DNA from 2 places in the Pseudoalteromonas sp. JC28 genome. Region 1 is predicted to be linked to the other one. Evidence: predicted binding sites of a transcription regulator. Region 1 holds the regulator's gene; the other holds the start of a gene.

Region 1 (9,373 bases):
GGCGCTCGTTATCGGTTAGATTTGAGTGCCATAAATCAATGGGCAGGTTATTAAAGCGCTTCTTAAAGCGGTTGACTGTTTGCGGTGTGAGTCCAATTTCAGGCACTAAGATCAGTGCTTGTTTACCCGCTTTTATTATGTTTTCAAGGCTCTGTAAGTAGACTTCGGTTTTACCACTTCCCGTTACACCTTCGATTAAAAAGGTACGGTAACCGACTTGTGCATTGACGGCGCTGCAAATAGTCGCTTGCTGGTCGTTTAGGCGTGGCTTTTCGCCTAGCTGTAATTCGTTTTGCGACCAATCACTATCATGCTCAATAGATTGTGAGATAAGCGCTTTTTCTTCTAATGCTTTAATTGTTTGGCTAGCAAATCCGAGCGCTTTGAGTTCACTTAATTTTATTGCACCACCTTCATATAATTGAGAAAGCAGCGCTTGTTGCTTTTTGGCTCGCAGTGTTGGTAGTTTCTGCCCTTTTTCCGTTAATCTGACGATAGGGATCTGAGTTTTGTCTGGGCTTCCACCATCTCTGAGTACTGCCGGTAGTGCTGTGAATAAGGTATCGCCAATTGGATGACAGTAATACTGGGAGACAAAGTGTAAAAAGCTAAGTTGTGCTTGATTAAAGACAGGATGCTCGTCCAACACCTCAATAATTTGCTTGAGTTTTTCTTTTGGTACATCGGTGTCGTCTTTTTTAGCAAGCGCAATCGCTGTGCAGCGACGGTTGGCAAAATTGACGGTGACTCTCATTCCTGCTTCAACTTGCATGGTTGGTGCTAGCAAATAGTCGAATGTTCGGTGCAGTGGCAGCTTTAAAGCTACTTCAAGAATGAGCATGTATTACAATTCCATAAAGTGAGCGCAGTGACGAAGTATATACCTAAGGTGGTACGAATTGAAAACTTACTCAGAGGCGGTGATAAAAAACTCTGAAATATTGCTTGTAGATTGTTCAGTTAAGCACTAAAATACGCGTCCACATTTTTGTATAACTACGTATGGTGCCAGACTTCGGGTTTGGAGAGCGATACGGCCTTAACTAGAGGTTGCTATGAAAGAAGGTATTCACCCTAATTACGAGACGATCACTGCATCGTGCTCTTGCGGTAACAAGTTCGAAACTCGTTCAACGCTATGTAAAGATATTCACCTAGACGTATGTTCTGCATGTCACCCGTTTTACACTGGTAAGCAGAAGATCCTTGACACAGGTGGCCGTGTAGATCGCTTTAACAAGCGTTTCGGTGCACTTAGCAGCAAGAAGTAATCTTGTTGGTCTAGTCGAAAAAAGCACCTTTAGGGTGCTTTTTTTGTGCCTGTTTGAAAATACCTTCTCGATTTATACATCCTATTCTGCATCAGCAGATAGACCGTCAGTCATCCCGTCTTATTGTGTCTTTTATTCTTCTAAAATAAAAAACTTGCCAGTTTGGCAGCAAAACTTTACTGATCTCTTGGGTAGAGTAAAAACTCTATTTAGCAGATAAATATTGAACATTTACGAGCTTAAGTTGTGAAAATAATCAAAGCTCATATAGTAAATAGTATCAGGTATGAGCACTTAATATAAACTAAAGTCAGTATATTGCGATTAAATGTCGGTATCTTGACGTTAAAGTTAGTTAAGTTGCAATTTTCTTATTGTTTTTATAGTTGGTGTACATTTGTGCTAATTTTATACATTCCGTGCTGATTTTAGCGTCTTGTTTTTTAAGTTTTAGTCATTTTATTTGTGAAATATTTCTTAAAATTGAGCTTATCTTCTCGGAAAAGTATAGAAAATACCATGCTAGTGGATAGACCTGATTTTACTTGAATAATGAGCAAAACTCGGTATTGTGTGAATACGGTCGATTAACTATATGTCCTATTGACATACCGCGACAGCAAAGCACATACGCTTGTTGAGTGGTTGAATGTCGTCGCTCATATAGTTAATCGCACTGTGTGTTGCTGTAACCAGCTAGCTAGGTTGCCAACATTCAGAATGCGAACGTTTACCACACTCTCACATTAACTTCGTAGGAAAATATCGCGCCATGACAGACTTTCGTCAACAAGCTCTAGATTATCACGAGAAGCCCGTTCCAGGTAAAATCAGTGTTGAACTCACTAAACCTGCCGAGACCGTAAAAGACTTAGCACTTGCATACAGCCCAGGTGTTGCAGAGCCAGTACGTGAAATCGCGGCTGATCCGGCGAATGCATACCGTTACACGGGTAAAGGAAATATGGTTGCGGTGATCAGTAATGGTACGGCAATTCTTGGCTTGGGTAACTTAGGTCCTTTGGCGTCAAAGCCTGTTATGGAAGGTAAGGCACTATTATTTAAGCGTTTTGCGGGCCTTGATTCAATCGATATCGAAGTTAAGCACAACACCACTGAAGACTTCATCAATACTGTGGCAAATATCGCAGACACATTTGGAGGTATTAACCTTGAAGATATTAAAGCGCCAGAGTGTTTTGAAATTGAGCGCGCGCTAATTGAACGTTGTGACGTTCCTGTATTCCATGATGATCAGCACGGCACTGCAATTGTAACCGCTGCGGGTATGCTGAATGCGTTGGAAATCCAAGGTAAAGATATTCATGATGCGATTATTGTGTGTCTTGGCGCGGGTGCAGCCGCTATTGCTTGTATGGAATTACTGATCAAATGCGGTGCTCAACGTGAGCACATCTATATGCTGGACAGAAAAGGCGTGATCCATACTCGTCGTGATGACCTAAATGAATACAAAGAGCTGTTTGCAAACAACACGGATAAGCGTACGTTACAAGACGTGATTGCAGATGCGGACGTATTTGTTGGTGTTTCTGGCCCAGACTTACTTTCTGCTGAGGATCTAAAGCTAATGGCTGACAAGCCAGTGGTATTCGCTTGTTCTAACCCAGACCCTGAGATCAGCCCTGAAGTTGCACACGGTGCACGTAATGATTTGATCATGGCGACAGGCCGCTCGGATTATCCAAACCAAGTAAATAACGTACTGTGTTTCCCGTTTATCTTCCGTGGTGCGCTTGATGTACGCGCAACCGCTATCAATGACGAGATGAAGATTGCAGCGGTTGAAGCAATTAGAACGATTGCGAAAGAGCCTGTACCTGCTGAAGTGTTAAAAGCGGCTGACGTAGATAGTCTAGAGTTTGGTCCTGAGTATATTATTCCAAAACCAATGGATCCACGTTTGTTACCTCGTATCGCAAAAGCGGTAGCGGTAGCTGCAATTGAATCAGGCGTGGCACAAATCGATATGCCAGCTGGATATATGGAATAATACCATTGGTATTATTCAAATGAAAAAGCCTCGATTGAGGCTTTTTTTGTGTCTGTATTTCCAGAGCGAAAGAGCAGTTATCACTCTTCGTTTATTTCTGGGATCTCCAAACCGCGCTCTTCCATTATTTGTCTTACCTCTAAAGGAATACGCTCTGGATTATCTTTTCTCAAGTCTTCATCGCTCGGCAGTGGCTGACCTGTGAAGGCATGTAGAAACGCCTCACATAAAAGCTCACTGTTCGTGGCATGACGTAAGTTATTCACTTGGCGACGTGTACGCTCATCAGTTAGCACTTTGAGTACATTCAGAGGTATGCTCACCGTGATCTTTTTTACTTGCTCTGCTTTCTTACCGTGTTCTGCATATGGGTGAATATACTCACCGTTCCATTTTGCCATAATTGTGTACTTGCCTCAGTTACATCAATGCCAATATGACTGGGTTCTGGTCTACATTATTCACCAACCGCATGAATATAGGGATAACCTTACGAATTAAAGATAAATCCCAAACTCAAATAGATGAATAAACTAATCCGCCATAGCGAGATAGAAGAATCTCTGCCATAGTTTTCAATAACTCAGTCGTATTAGCAACGCCTAGAGTGGCGAAATTTTATCGGTTTAAAAAAGATAGTCAAATACTAGTTATTTAGCCATTTAGCAGTATAAATGTTTTGACTTCTGGTTTCTGTTGCTCTAACCTTTTAGACGTCTAAACATCCAACTATCTAGGTGACCTTATGAGTCAAGTTAATAAATCGACGGTAGCAGTGCGTCACGGTATAGAAGCTGATAAAGCGCATGGGGCAGTAGTGCCACCGCTTTACCTTTCTACCACCTATTCTTTTGCCGATTTTGATACCAAACGCGACTACGATTATGGCCGCAGCGGTAACTTTAATCGTGATGTGCTTGCACAGGCACTTACCGAACTTGAAGGTGGTGCTCGTGGTATTATTACCGCCACTGGCATGGCTGCCGTTCACCTAGTAACTCAACTGCTTAACCATGACGATACGCTGGTTATTCCACATGACTGCTATGGTGGTAGCTATCGCTTGTTTACATCGCTTGCAAAGCGTGGATTGCTCAAATTAGCCGTCTTGGATCTCACGCAACCTGAAAGTCTTGCGCAGCTGCAGCAGATCAAACCTAAATTAGTTTGGATTGAAACACCAAGTAACCCAATTTTGCGGTTAACGGATATAGAAGCTGTCGTAAATGCAGCACACGCTGTGGGGGCTTTGGTCGCCGCTGACAACACCTTCTTGTCTCCTGCATTACAAAACCCCATTGCCTTTGGCGTAGATGTAGTCGTGCATTCAACTACTAAATATATCAATGGTCATTCTGATGTCGTGGGGGGCGCGGTGATCGCGCGTACACAGGAGTTGGGTGATGAGTTAGCTTGGTGGGCGAATAATATCGGTATTACAGGTGCACCTTTTGATAGCTACCTTACCCTACGTGGACTGCGCACCTTAAATGTGCGTTTACGCCAACATCAAGAAAATGCTCAGATTATTGCGGAGTATTTAGAAAAGTCGCCGTATGTTAGCCAAGTTTATTACCCTGGCCTTGAGTCGCATCCTCAACACGAACTTGCGAAAAAACAACAGCTCGGCTTTGGTGGCATGGTGAGCTTTGATATCAAAGGCGATCTGCAAACATCTGCGAAGTTTTTAACGTCTCTAACGCACTTTTCATTGGCAGAATCTTTAGGTGGGGTTGAGAGTCTTATTTGTCATCCAGCGACGATGACACACGCGGGTATGGATCCGCAAGCACGTTTAGAAGCGGGAGTGGGCGACACGTTGATTCGTATTTCTGTAGGCATTGAAGATGCACAGGATCTCATTGCAGATCTGGAATCGGGATTTGCATGTATTGATGAAAGTCAGGCGAGTGATGATGCTAAGTCATTCAAATTAACGCCTGCACATACAGTAGCGTTGTGGTGAGTAAATGGCAAAAGTAGTACATAAGTTTGGTGGTTCGAGTTTAAGCTCGCCAGAGCGTTATCAGGCGGTTGCCAAGATAGTGTTAGAGCAATGTCAACTAGGTGACAGTGTTGTGGTTTCTGCTGCAGGAAAAACAACGAATACCCTAGTGAAGTTATGGCAAAGCTTTGAGCAGCAAGATGTTCGCGCATTCAACGATGTTTTATTACAAGTTGAAAATCATCAACGTGAATTAATTGATGCCCTGTTTGTAGGTGAACAACACAGTGTGTTACTCAAACAGCTTGTCAATGAGCTGCAAGCAATCGCTTTAGGACGAGAAGAACAGCATCTTCACTACGCGAGTTTACTTGCACATGGAGAGCTATGGTCGGCTCGTATATTAGCAAACTACCTAAGTTCTCAAGGTATCGAAGCCAAAGCTATCGACGCTCGTACGTTATTTGTACAACAAGAGGGGGTGTTACTACACGCCCATAACAAAGAAGCGTGCTATCGCGCAATTGATGATCACGCTATCTATATTGTTACCGGTTTTATTGCCGCAAATGCACAAGGTGAAACGGTGACTTTAGGCCGAAATGGCAGTGACTATAGCGCGACTTTGTTGGCAAGTTATCTTGATGCGGCTCAAGTATCAATTTGGACGGATACAACGGGTGTATTCAGCACTGATCCACGTAAAGTCGCCAATGCCATAAAATACACAAAGGTATGTCGTGGCCAAGCTGAATTACTCGCACGATTAGGTAATCCAGTACTACATGCAAAAACGCTGTCTCCACTTAAAGATACCGATATAAAACTGCAAGTTCGCAGCAGCTTTGACGCCGATGCACTTGGCACTGAGATAGTAAAGGCAGGCTATAGCAAAGAGAAGCGCTTTATTACCACTTTTGGACAACTTGACCTGTTACGCGTTGAGCAGCTAAAAAGTGGTGAAGTGAAACAGCTAAGCCAGCTTATTCAGCATAGCATTCATCATTTTGTTAAAGGTGGAGAGGCACACTTACTGGTGCCATCTGAGTTTAGCCATGTTGTGATTAAAGCGCTGGATTCGCGAGCCAATATTATTGAGTCGCAAGTACAAGGCTTTGCTATTGTTGCCCCAAGTCAGGATGTTGCTGGCTTACATCAGCAAGCTCTGGAATTATTGGATGAACATGCGATTGTCACCCGTTTTGTGCTGCAAGAGCGCCATTACAGCTTAGTGTTAACCGATCAAGCAATTGATAGCGATCTACTTGCTATATTGCACGAACGTTTGGTCAATAAAGGCAGAGAGCTTGCTGTGATTGTAGCTGGTGTTGGCAATGTGGGTGAAGTGTTTATCGAACAATGCAAAAACCAAGTCGCTAAGCTGAGTGAGCACTTTGATCTTAAGTTGGTTGGCTTACTGCGTTCTAAGCAAATGTTGTTCTGTCCAAGCGGGTTGAATTTAGCATCGTGGCAACAGCAATGGCAAAATGAGGCCATCGAATACAATGAAGCAGAGCTATTCACTCGTATTAAAGAGCTAGATTACGAGCATAAAGTGGTGGTCGATATTACTGCGAGCGAGCGTTTCAGCGAGTTGTATCCACAGTTTGTTGAACATGACTGCCATTTGATCAGCGCTAATAAATATGCCGGCACGGCACAACAAGGTTGGTACTCAAAGCTGCGTCAGCAGTTACAAGATCGTAACCTATTATGGCGTTACAATACCAGTGTTGGCGCAGGTCTTCCCATTAACTTTGCATTGGCTGATCTGCAAAATAGTGGCGATGAAGTGGTGAGAATTGAAGGCGTCTTTTCCGGCACTTTATCTTGGCTTTGTAGTCGCTATGATGGTTCTGAAGCATTTTCTGAGCTAGTGCTTGGGGCGCAAGAACTTGGTTTTACCGAGCCCGATCCGCGCGAAGATCTATCTGGCCGAGATATGCAGCGTAAGCTTTTGATCTTAGCACGAGAGTTAGGCATTGAGCTTGAGCTTGACGATATTGAATTAGAGGCGTTAATGCCAGAGTCCTTGAGTGTGGGTTCATGGCAAACGTTTTTAGAAAATCGCCAGCAACTCGATGACTTTTATGCGACACACTATGCAAAGGCCACAGCGAATGACGCTGCGCTTCGTTATACTGGTGCGCTTGAAATTGCAAGCAATGGCAAAGTGTCTGCAAAAGTAGGCATTGCACAGGTACCAAATGGCTCGGCAATCGCGAATTTAACACCGGGTGATAATATTTTTGTGATCCACACTAAATGGTATGAACAAAATCCGCTGGTGATCCAAGGCCCGGGGGCAGGTAAAGAAGTGACAGCAGCGGGAATACATTCCGATTTATTCTGGCTGACGCAAAATCTAAAATAACTCTTTTAAGAAAATAGATATAATACAACTGGTATAAGACAAAAATGCCGATACATCTGTATCGGCATTTCTATTTTAGAATAACTCTTCGTGAGTCGGTAGCGGCGCGGTATCGTCAAACGGTGTGCTGCTATCCGTATCCAATACGTACTTGGTTGGGGCCGTACCTTGCTCGAAATATTCAAACCGAGATGTGTAATCGTTCTTGCGAGACAAAAGCCCTGTCTTTAAGTCAATCCGAGTTGAAATAAGCCCTGGAGGCGGCTCTATCGGAGCCAAAGGCTCGTCTTTAAGCGCCTCACGCATAAAGTCTATCCAAGCAGGTTGTGCTGAAATCGCTCCGGCTTCTGCGCCAACAAGTTGATTATTACCAAGGTTAGCGTTGTAGGCCGCACGACCCAAGGATTTACTCGCATCGTCAAAGCCAACCCAGACTGTGGTGAGGACATTACGGTTAAAGCCCGTAAACCAAGTATCTACTGAGTCATTGGTGGTACCCGTTTTTCCAGCAAGGTCACGACGTTTTAACCATTGACCACGCCAGCCTGTGCCGCTCCAGCCCGTATCGTGTTTCCAACTACCACCACCCCAGATAGCACTGTGAAGCGCATCAGCAATCAGAAATGCGTTTTGCTCCGAAATCACTTGCGGTGCACAGCGCTCAGGTTGTTCTTCCATCTGCTGTTCGTCGCAGACCAATAGCGGCTCTGCAGAACCCAGCTCAGTGCCGAATGAGTCGGTAATTTTATCGATAAAATACGGCTCAATGAGGTGACCGCCGTTTGCAAAAGTGGCCATGCCGCGCGCCATTTCAATAGGAGTCAGTGCAGCACTACCAAGCGCCAATGACTCGCTGCGATTAATATCTGCGTCTTGAAAACCAAATTTAAGCAAGTGATCAGCAGCCTTATTTATGCCAACGCCTTTGATCAAACGAACAGATACCACGTTTTTCGATTGTGCAAGCGCTCGGCGAATACGGATTGGGCCGTTATACACTTCAGGGCTATTCTTCGGACGCCAAGCCACGCCAACGCTTCTGTCCCAATGATTAATCGGGGCATCATTAAGAATGGTGGCTAGGGTATAGCCATTTTCTAATGCGGATGAATAAATAAAGGGTTTGATGTTTGAACCCACCTGGCGCTTAGCTTGGGTAGCACGATTGTATTGGCTAAGCTCAAAGCTGTAGCCGCCCACAATCGCCTTGACACGCCCATCCTGCGGGTCAAGTGAGACGAGGGCACTGGATGCCTGCGGCAACTGACTTAACATCCAACCGTCGTCTTGTTTACGGACAAACACTTGCATGCCTGGCGCGAGGATATCTGCGGTTGTTTTTGGTGGTAAGCTTTGACGCGTTTCACTGATGTATTGTCTGGCCCAACTTAAGCCTGACCATTCCAATGTAATTTGCTCACCGGTTTTTAAGAGCAGGTCGGCCGTTTTCTCTGCAATGCTTAGCACCACAGCGGCTTTTAACGGCCCAATTTCATTGACCTTTTTAAGGCGAGTAATAATGCCTTCATGGCTTAGCGGCGATTCCGTTTCAGCATGCCAATAGGTTTCTTCTGCGCCTCTAAAGCCGTGACGCATATCGTAGGCATGTAAATTATCAACTAATGCATGCTGAGCAGCCTGTTGCATGTCAGACTCCACACTGGTGTAAACTTTCATGCCTGAGTTATAAGCTTTATCAGTACCATAACGCTCAACCATATAGGCGCGAACCATTTCAGAAATATAAGGTGCATACAGCTCGATTTCGG
Region 2 (9,373 bases), on a different contig from region 1:
GTCCATATCCGGCATCACCAACAAAAACTCTTCCCCACCCCAGCGCACTAATATATCTGACTCTCGTGTGCATTGCTTGAGGATTTCAGCAAAGTCTTGCAACACGATATCTCCTGCGGCATGGCCAAAACTATCATTGATATTTTTAAAGTGGTCGATATCAATAATCACAAAAATTAGATCGGCATTCTGTTGTGTTTGCGGAATTTGCCACTTTTGCCTGTACACTTCAATGGTGCCATCGATCACGCTAAAAAAATGATGCCGATTACTCAGACCGGTCAAGCTATCGGTGAAACTAAGGGTTTGTAACCGCTTATTTCGCTCTGCGAGTTCCTCAGTACGCTGCGCAACCTGACTTTCTAACAGCTTGGTGTAACGGCGATTTTGCCAACGCCAATAAAAGACCAGCGCTAAGGTAAATACAAGCAGGACTATCAATAACCAACGCTGCTGGCTTAATCTTGCATTTTCTATCTGTTGCTGATGCGCCATAATCTGCTTTGCCTGCTGGGCATTGTCTCGCTCAAGCTCATTAAGTGCCTGCTTTTGTTGGGCAAGAGAATATTGCGCTTCTAGCTTAAGTAGTTTGTTATTACGCTTTTGCAAATTCAGTGACTGCTCGGTAACGGCATAGCGTTTTAAATAACGATGCGCTTGCTGATAGTCTCCAAGCTGAGCATAGGCTGAGGCCAGTATCCACTGCAACTGAGATTGAAAAAGTAAAAAACGAGTGCCGAGTGTATCTCTCAGCCCAGCCTGAGCTAAATCAATTGAAGTTGCAAAATCGCCACTTTGTAAAGCCACTCTGGCACGCTGCACTGCCGACATAATCCGCATTCTTTGGTTTTGAACCAAATAATCCGCATTGTCTAACTCATCTAGAATTTGCTTGGCTGGTAAATATTCACCGAGCTGTAAATGAGCCCAAGAACGCGTCAGCTTTAACTGCGCAAGCGTCTCCTGCCGAATGCCTGAAATCTCTGGTACGAAAGAGGACTTAAGCGCTAAACGATAAGCGCCCTTATCCATATTCAAGCGCGACTGCCATAAACTGATATCGGCTTTTACCTGGGCATTATCATCAATTTGCTCAGCCAGCAATGAGGCTTTATCTAAATAGCGCTGCGCTAACTCATAGCTCTCTAAGTCAATATCAAGGTGAGCGATGGCGAGATAGGTGTTTGCCTTTAAAAATGTATTGTTATCGGCTTCGGCCAACTGCAACGCTTGTTGGTGCAAGTCGAGACCATCCTCAAACTCACCAAAGTGTTGAACTATACCACCCTCTAACAGTAATGCTTTGATTTGCAACGGCTTATTACCTTGCGCACGCGCTTGCTCTCGAAGTGCTCTGATGTCCGGTAATAAAGACAAGTCATAATCTTGTTCAGCCGACATTTGTAGCGCATTTAAGTTGCGCTGTATTTGTTCTGATGATTCGTAAGCAAAACCACAAAATGTAATTAGCGCACTTACCAATATGCAAAGCGATACCACAGCTGGCTGCATTAGTCTCCTCCCACCAGCATTTCAGCGTTAGCCACCTGCCAATTCGCCACTTTTTTGTTGATAAAACCAGATTCTGTCAACGCCCGTTTGATCACGCCTCGTCGTTTAAGTATTTTTAACCCACGATTGAGTGCCGCAAATATTTGCACGCCTTCAGGATGATTTTTACTGACGACAAAATGCCGAGAGTCTGGCAAGACAACCTTAATATTTTCGATTGGGACATATTCTTTACCTTCAAAATTTAAAGTTAAAGAATCACTCACGCTAAAATTAATCAACATAGTGTCGACGACATCACTTTCTACCATTGCCAACATGGTTTCCCACGGGCCAATAAAGCTCACCATGTGTAAATCTGTATTCATCAAAGCACGCCAATCCACTTCCCATTGCGGGTTAGATACCACATTCAGCTGCCGAAGCTGTGAAAGCGGCGTTTGCTGCAGTGCGACATTACGCTTGGTGACGTAAAGCCCAGCTTCGTAATCTCCTACTTCAACAAGCGGATCTGAGATAAATAATGAGCCGCGATAGTCCACGATATTTTCATGCCAAACACTGCGAGCAAGGATTAAACTTTCCCCAGCGATCAGATCGGAAAACTCTAAAATATTCACCGAAGGTTTTGGATTAAATACAACTTTGCGCGTCTCACCACCAAGAAACAAGGCCTGCTGTAGTAACACCATTTCGATGATTTCAATATGAGAACCTTTGGTGGTTGGAAAAAAAGAATCAACGTCTAAAACGTCACGACCAGCAAGAAAGTGCTCATAACGCTGACTGAAATTTTCACTACTGATAATGTCAACAACCAGCTGATTGCTCCCCCAACAGAGATTGGAAATAAAAAGGAGTGAAAACAGCCACTTCATCTTCATTGTTGAGTAAAGCCTTATTATTAACAGTTATTCAACTCAGTATACTTGAATTTAGCGTGCTCTGTTAACTACTAAACAACATATTCTAATGAATTTGGATTTGAAATTTATCAGCCCGCCAATAAACGTTAAAACTCAAGAAATGAAAGCAATAAAAAGCCCAGCTAAACTTAATCTCAGATTAGGTTTAGCTGGATGCCAATTCAGCTATTATGCGGTTTCATATCCTAAGTTAGGACCAAGCCAACGCTCCGCTTCTTCCAGCGACATCGCTTGACGCGCAGCATAGTCTTCTACTTGATCTCTTTGAATACTGGCAACGGCAAAGTACTTAGAATCTGGATGTGAGAAATACCAACCCGACACCGCTGCTCCCGGCCACATGGCGTATGAGCTAGTCAGCTTCATACCGATACGGTTTTCGACATCTAACAACTGCCAAATTTTTTGTTTCTCGGTGTGTTCAGGGCACGCTGGATACCCTGGCGCAGGACGGATCCCTTGATAGTTTTCACGGATAAGTTCTTCGTTACTTAGCGCTTCATCCGCTGCAAATCCCCAGTACACTTTACGCACTTGCTCATGTAAATATTCAGCAAATGCCTCGGCTAAGCGATCTGCGACCGCTTTAATCATGATCTTGTTGTAGTCATCTTGCTTGGCATCAAATGCATCTGCTAAGTCATCTTCTTCAAGACCACCAGTGACGGCAAATGCACCGAAATAATCAGGTGTGCCTTTAGGTGCAATATAATCCGACAAACAATAGTTAGGGAAATCGGTTTTTTCGGTTTGCTGACGCAGCTGACATGACGTAACCAAGACTTCGCTGCGCGACTCATCGGTATAAATTTCAATATCATCACCCACGCGGTTAGCAGGGAACAATCCAATCACACCCAGTGGCTGTAAAGTGCCCGCTTGTTCTAACTGATCTAACATGGCATTGGCATCATGAAACAGTTTTTGCGCCTCTTCACCAACCACTTCGTCTTGTAGAATACGTGGATATTTACCGGCCAATGACCAGGTCATAAAAAATGGCGTCCAGTCGATATAATCGCGTAGCGTTTTAATGCTCACGTCTTTAAACTCGGTGATCCCCAACTTATTTGGCACCGGTGGCGTGTAGCTTTGCCAATCAAGTTTTACCGCATTATCGCGCGCACGCGCCAAAGTAACCGGTTTTGAACGTGGTTTTTTACGCGCCTGCTGCTCCCGTACTTTGACGTATTCGTCCGCGGTTTTTGCTAAAAACTCTGGCTTTTGGGTTTTACTTAGCAGGCTAGATACCACACCAACCGCCCGACTGGCGTTATTGACGTAGATCACACCTTTATCGTACTGAGGTTCAATTTTAACCGCAGTATGCGCTTTCGATGTGGTTGCACCACCAATGAGTAGAGGAATATCGAAGCCGCGACGCGTCATTTCTTTCGCAACATGCACCATTTCATCAAGGGATGGCGTAATAAGGCCAGACAGACCAATGACATCAGCGTTTTCGTCAATGGCCGTTTGCAGAATTTTCTCTGCTGGCACCATCACACCCAAGTCCACGACTTCGTAGTTGTTACATTGCAGTACCACGCCCACAATGTTTTTGCCAATGTCGTGTACATCGCCCTTAACCGTGGCCATGATCACTTTACCGTTACTAGAGCCTTCTTCTTTTTCAGCCTCAATGTAAGGGTCAAGATAGGCAACCGCGCGCTTCATCACTCGAGCAGATTTCACCACTTGAGGCAGGAACATTTTGCCCGCGCCAAACAAGTCGCCAACCACGTTCATACCATCCATCAGTGGCCCTTCAATCACTTGAATTGGCTTATCAAACTGTTGCCGACAGGCCTCGGTATCCTCGTCGATAAACTCGGTGATCCCTTTAACTAAGGCGTGCTCCAAGCGTTTTTCAACTGGCCAAGAACGCCACTCTAAATCTTCCTGCTTTTCGGCTTGCGCCATGCCCGAGTATTTAGGCGCGATCTCAACCAATCGTTCGCCAGCACCGGCGTCGGTATTGAGGATCACATCCTCAACGGCATCACGGAGCTCTTTTGGAATATCGTCATACACGGCTAACTGACCGGCATTGACGATCCCCATATCCATGCCTGCTTTAATCGCATGGTAAAGAAACACAGAGTGGATCGCTTCACGCACCGGGTTGTTACCACGGAATGAGAAGGATACGTTAGATACCCCCCCTGACACTTTACAGTGCGGCAGGTTTTGCTTAATTCTGCGCGTGCCCTCTATAAATTCTACGGCATAGTTATCATGCTCTTCGATACCCGTAGCGACCGCAAAAATATTAGGGTCAAAAATAATGTCTTCTGGCGGAAACCCAAGCTCGTCAACCAAGATTTTGTAAGAACGCTGACAGATCTCAAACTTTCGCTCTGCGGTTTCCGCTTGACCAACTTCATCAAATGCCATCACCACCACAGCAGCACCAAAGCGCTTGATGATTTTGGCTTGGTGGATAAATGGTGCCTCACCCTCTTTTAAGGAGATTGAGTTTACAATGGCTTTACCTTGAATACATTTCAGACCCGCTTCAATGACTTCCCATTTAGACGAGTCGACCATGATGGGGACTTTAGAAATATCCGGCTCTGACGCTATCAGATTAAGAAACTTCACCATCGCAGCTTTTGAGTCCAACATGGCTTCATCCATGTTGATATCGATCACTTGCGCGCCGCTTTCAACCTGCTCTCTGGCAACATCCAGCGCGGTTTCGTAATCTTCTTCTAAAATTAAGCGCTTAAATTTTGCCGATCCCGTTACATTGGTACGTTCACCGACATTGGTAAATACTGCTGTTTGTGTCATGGTGAATTCCTAATTTAAGTTACAGGCTTCAAGACCTGCCAAACGCATCCGCACTTCGATGTTAGGCAAGCTACGCGGCTGGGTTTGCTCAAGGCCTCTCGCGAAGGCGCGAATATGTTCGGGCGTGGTGCCACAGCAGCCGCCAACAATATTGATAAACCCTTCATTGCCCCAATCGATAATCTCTTTTGCCATGTCATCGGCTTCTAGGTCGTATTCACCAAACTCGTTAGGAAGCCCTGCGTTTGGATGTACAGAGGTAAAGGTCTCACAAACCCGTGACAGCTCTTCTACATACTGTCTTAATAAATCTGGGCCTAGCGCGCAGTTGAGGCCAATAGAGATTGGCTTAATATGACGAATGGAGTTATAAAACGCCTCGGTGGTTTGCCCTGATAGCGTGCGACCGGAAGCGTCGGTGATCGTGCCCGAGATCATAACAGGCAGAGTGAGGCCCGCTTGCTCGAACGCTTCTTCTACACCGTAAGACGCGGCTTTGGCGTTGAGCGTATCAAAAATAGTCTCAATCAAAATAAGGTGAGCACCGCCTTCAATAAGGGCAAGCGTTGATTCGACATAGGCTGCAACCAACTTGTCAAAAGTGATATTGCGAAAACCAGGGTCGTTTACATCAGGAGAAATCGAACAGGTTTTTGACGTTGGGCCAAGTACACCTGCCACATAGCGAGGCTTGCTGGGATCTTTGGCGGTAAATTCATCACATACCGCACGTGCAAGCTTCGCCGATTCAAGATTAATCTCGCGGCTTAGGCTTGCCATGTCATAATCTTCCATCGAGATGGTGGTGGCGTTAAAAGTATTGGTTTCAATGATATCTGCGCCAGCAGCTAGATAATCGCGATGGATCTGTTTGATTATCTCAGGCTGCGTCAAACTTAGCAGATCGTTGTTGCCTTTGATAAGGACATGCCAATCTTTAAAGCGCTCACCACGATAGTCTTGTTCTTCTAATTTGTGCTTTTGGATCATGGTTCCCATTGCACCATCTAAGATCAGAATACGTTGCTGCATTGCTTGCTTAAGCTGCTCTGCTATTTGCTCACCGTTTACGGCTACATTATTCGGCATAATTGTTAGTCCTTACATCTTGGCTAACTAAGTTAATATCATAAGGTGTGGTTTGGTAAACATAGTAGTTTAACCAATTTGAGAATAACAAGAATGCATGGCTTTGCCATGTCTTAGATGGACGTTTGCTGGTGTCATTCTCAGGAAAATAGTTCTCAGGCTGCGGTGCGTTGGCCATTTTTTCACAATCGCGAAGATATTCTTTTTGTAGCGTATCGGCGTCGTATTCAGGATGACCGGTAATGTATACTTGGCTACCTGAGTGATTTTTAATTAAGTAAGCGCCCACTTTTTCAGAGCCTGCTAACACCACTAGGTCTTTACACGCATTAATTTTATCGATGTCGATGTGGCCATAACGTGAGTGTGGCACCAAAAACTCATCATCAAAACCGCGAGTGAGCGCCCCGTGGTCAAAATAACAGTGGTGCTTAAATACGCCACACAGTTTGTCATTTTTGAGTGCTCGCTTTAACCCATAATGGTGATACAAACCGGCATGTGCGGCCCAACAAGAAAACAGGGTTGAAGTAACATGGTGCTCAGCCCAATCAAAAAACGCCTGTAATTCCTGCCAATACACCACATCGTCATATTCAAGATGCGCCAGCGGCGCACCGGTGACTATCAAAGCATCATAGTTTTGATCTTTCACATCCGAAAAATAGCGGTAAAACATATCTAGATGTTGCTCTGAGTTTTCAGAGCTACGGTGGGTGTCCAGTCGCAACAAATCAACATTCACCTGCAAAGGGGTATTTGCCAGTAATCGGATAAATTGCACCTCAGTCTCCACCTTATTCGGCATCAAGTTTAATATCGCGAGCCGCATTGGGCGGATCTCTTGCGTTGATGCACGACTTTGTGGCATCACGAACACATTTTCATGACGCAATTGGGCAATGGCTGGGAGTTCGTCGGTGACGGTGATTGGCATGCGCTGCTCCAGACTAATCGAATGGCATTATTATGGACAAAAACTGGAAAAATTCAACCTCTAGATGTATGGACGTCTAAACATTTGTGATAATAATTTGATGCCTAACCTCTCACTGATTATTTCAATTTATGTATACTTGCCATCATATAAATAAACACAAGAAACTTGATATTTATGATTGGTATTGGCGAAGCGGCAGCGATTGCGGCGGCTGGGGTATGGGCTGGCTCAACCATACTGTATAAACGATTTAGCCATCACCTTAGTCCATTTGAGTTGAACGTTAGCAAAGGCGTCATCGCTTCTGCTTTGATGATCTTGTGTTTGCTCATCGCAGGTGATGCTATGTATCCGACCTTACTCTCGAGCTGGGGCTGGCTGATAGCCAGTGGGATACTGGGCATAGCGATTGGTGACAGCGCTTACTTTGCCGCACTCAGAAATATAGGCCCTGCTCGCACTTTGGTTATTGAAAGTCTTGCACCTGCCATCGCGGGGATCTTAAACATTGTGCTCCTTGGTGTTTATCTCAGCGCATCCGCTTGGCTCGGCATTGCAGTGACAACCGTTGGTGTGATGTTGGCGATTAAGCCAAGTAGAAGCCAGCCGGTATTAGACAAAAAACATTATCTCTTGGGAGTCTGTTTTGCACTCACGGCTGCCATTTGCCAAGCTGCGGGTATGGTGCTTTCCAAAGGTGCGCTAAATAACGAAAGCATTAGTAGTTTGTGGGCGGCACTTATTCGCTTGGGATCCGGCACCCTATTTGTGGCCTTTATTGTTGTTTGTTTGAAATCACAAAGCCTGTTTAAAGCACTCACACTTAAACAAATCGACGGTAAAAACTGGTTATTCGTTGCAGTGTTTTTTGGCACCTTTATTGGGCTTTGGCTACAGTTAATTTCCGTTAATCATACTGATCCCGCTATCGCACAAACCATCTTTGCAACGGCACCGCTTATGGTGATGACAATTGGACTACTGCGCAGAGAAGCTATTACTAAGTCTATGATGTTTGGAGGCCTAATTGCTTTAGCTGGGGTGTTTTTATTGCTAAAGGGATAGCCAATATCACACTTAATATGTGTGCATATTGGCCTGAATTTGGGGTTAATTTACCACCGAAACAGAGGCAAAATACAAAAAGTAGTCAACCTAAGATTTATTAAAGGCAGACACGACTTTTTGTTACCACTATATTAATATGTAAAAACAATGTATATAGACTAATATTTATGCCTTTGCTTGCTTTGTTTTTCGCATTACTGCTCGTTGTGTTACCGGCGCATGGTTCAGAATGCCCAGGTGCCAATAATGCTAATCTCACAAGCCAGATTTTGTCTTGTAAGCAACATCTTGAAACGCTTGAACCCAACGGTGCTCAAGCTTTTGATGCACATCTTGAGCTTGTTAGCTTGTATCGTCGAGCGGGTGACATAAAGCTCAGCAATCAAATACTGGATGAGTTGATGGCATGGAAGTTAACCACACTCCAACGCTTTCAGGTGTTAAGACAAAGTGGTATTAATCGTTATCGCCAGCGCAATTATATTCAAGCGCTGGAGAGCTTCCACGAAGCGCAAACGCTTGCGGCTAAGTTGCAACAAAACGAACTCCTGGGTAAATCGGCAAACGATTTAGCTAATGCCTATCAGGCACTCGGAGATTTAGACACCGCCCTTACTTTATTTTTAGAAAGCTACCAAATAGCGAAAGCAACAAATGACCTACAGAGACAAGCGATCACGCTTAACAATTTAGGGAATGTATCGAGGGATATTAATCAGTTGGATGATGCCATCCTCTCGTTTCGTCAAGCCCACGCGCTCCACCAGCAAGCTGGCGACCAAACTAAAGCGAATCACACCTTGCTAAGCATCGCGGAGGTATTTTACAAAAAGCGCGACTACAACAAAGCAACTGAAATAATTGAAGATTTACTTCAACCTTTGACACAAAGCGGTGCCTATACCCAATTGTCTCGAGCCTATTTATTATTGGCCGAAATTGCCATTGCTCAAAATCATATCACTCAGGCACAACAGCAACTTGCTTCATTTAAACGTACTCGGCAACTAATTCAACACGGTAAAGTGGATCAGCGAGCACT

The links. The regulator MetJ, encoded in region 1, represses methionine synthesis genes. The targets are predictions, from matches to a motif close to TAGACGTCTAGACGTCTA.
Region 2: a site for MetJ is predicted at 7,322-7,339, ahead of metA (homoserine O-succinyltransferase). Genes of this name have one in related genera too.

The regions. Positions count from the first base shown of each region.
Region 1 covers NZ_QOKX01000008.1:23,383-32,755, forward strand. The annotation lists gene priA (primosomal protein N') at 1-841, opposite strand, end outside; gene rpmE (50S ribosomal protein L31) at 1,056-1,271, shown strand; gene DS891_RS17930 (malic enzyme-like NAD(P)-binding protein) at 2,044-3,285, shown strand; gene metJ (met regulon transcriptional regulator MetJ) at 3,366-3,686, opposite strand; gene metB (cystathionine gamma-synthase) at 4,031-5,251, shown strand; gene metL (bifunctional aspartate kinase/homoserine dehydrogenase II) at 5,256-7,604, shown strand; gene DS891_RS17950 (PBP1A family penicillin-binding protein) at 7,680-9,373, opposite strand, start outside.
Region 2 covers NZ_QOKX01000001.1:42,860-52,232, reverse strand. The annotation lists gene DS891_RS00210 (GGDEF domain-containing protein) at 1-1,512, opposite strand, end outside; gene DS891_RS00205 (hypothetical protein) at 1,512-2,396, opposite strand; gene metH (methionine synthase) at 2,607-5,234, opposite strand; gene DS891_RS00195 (homocysteine S-methyltransferase family protein) at 5,244-6,323, opposite strand; gene metA (homoserine O-succinyltransferase) at 6,313-7,260, opposite strand; gene DS891_RS00185 (DMT family transporter) at 7,438-8,328, shown strand; gene DS891_RS00180 (tetratricopeptide repeat protein) at 8,499-9,373, shown strand, end outside.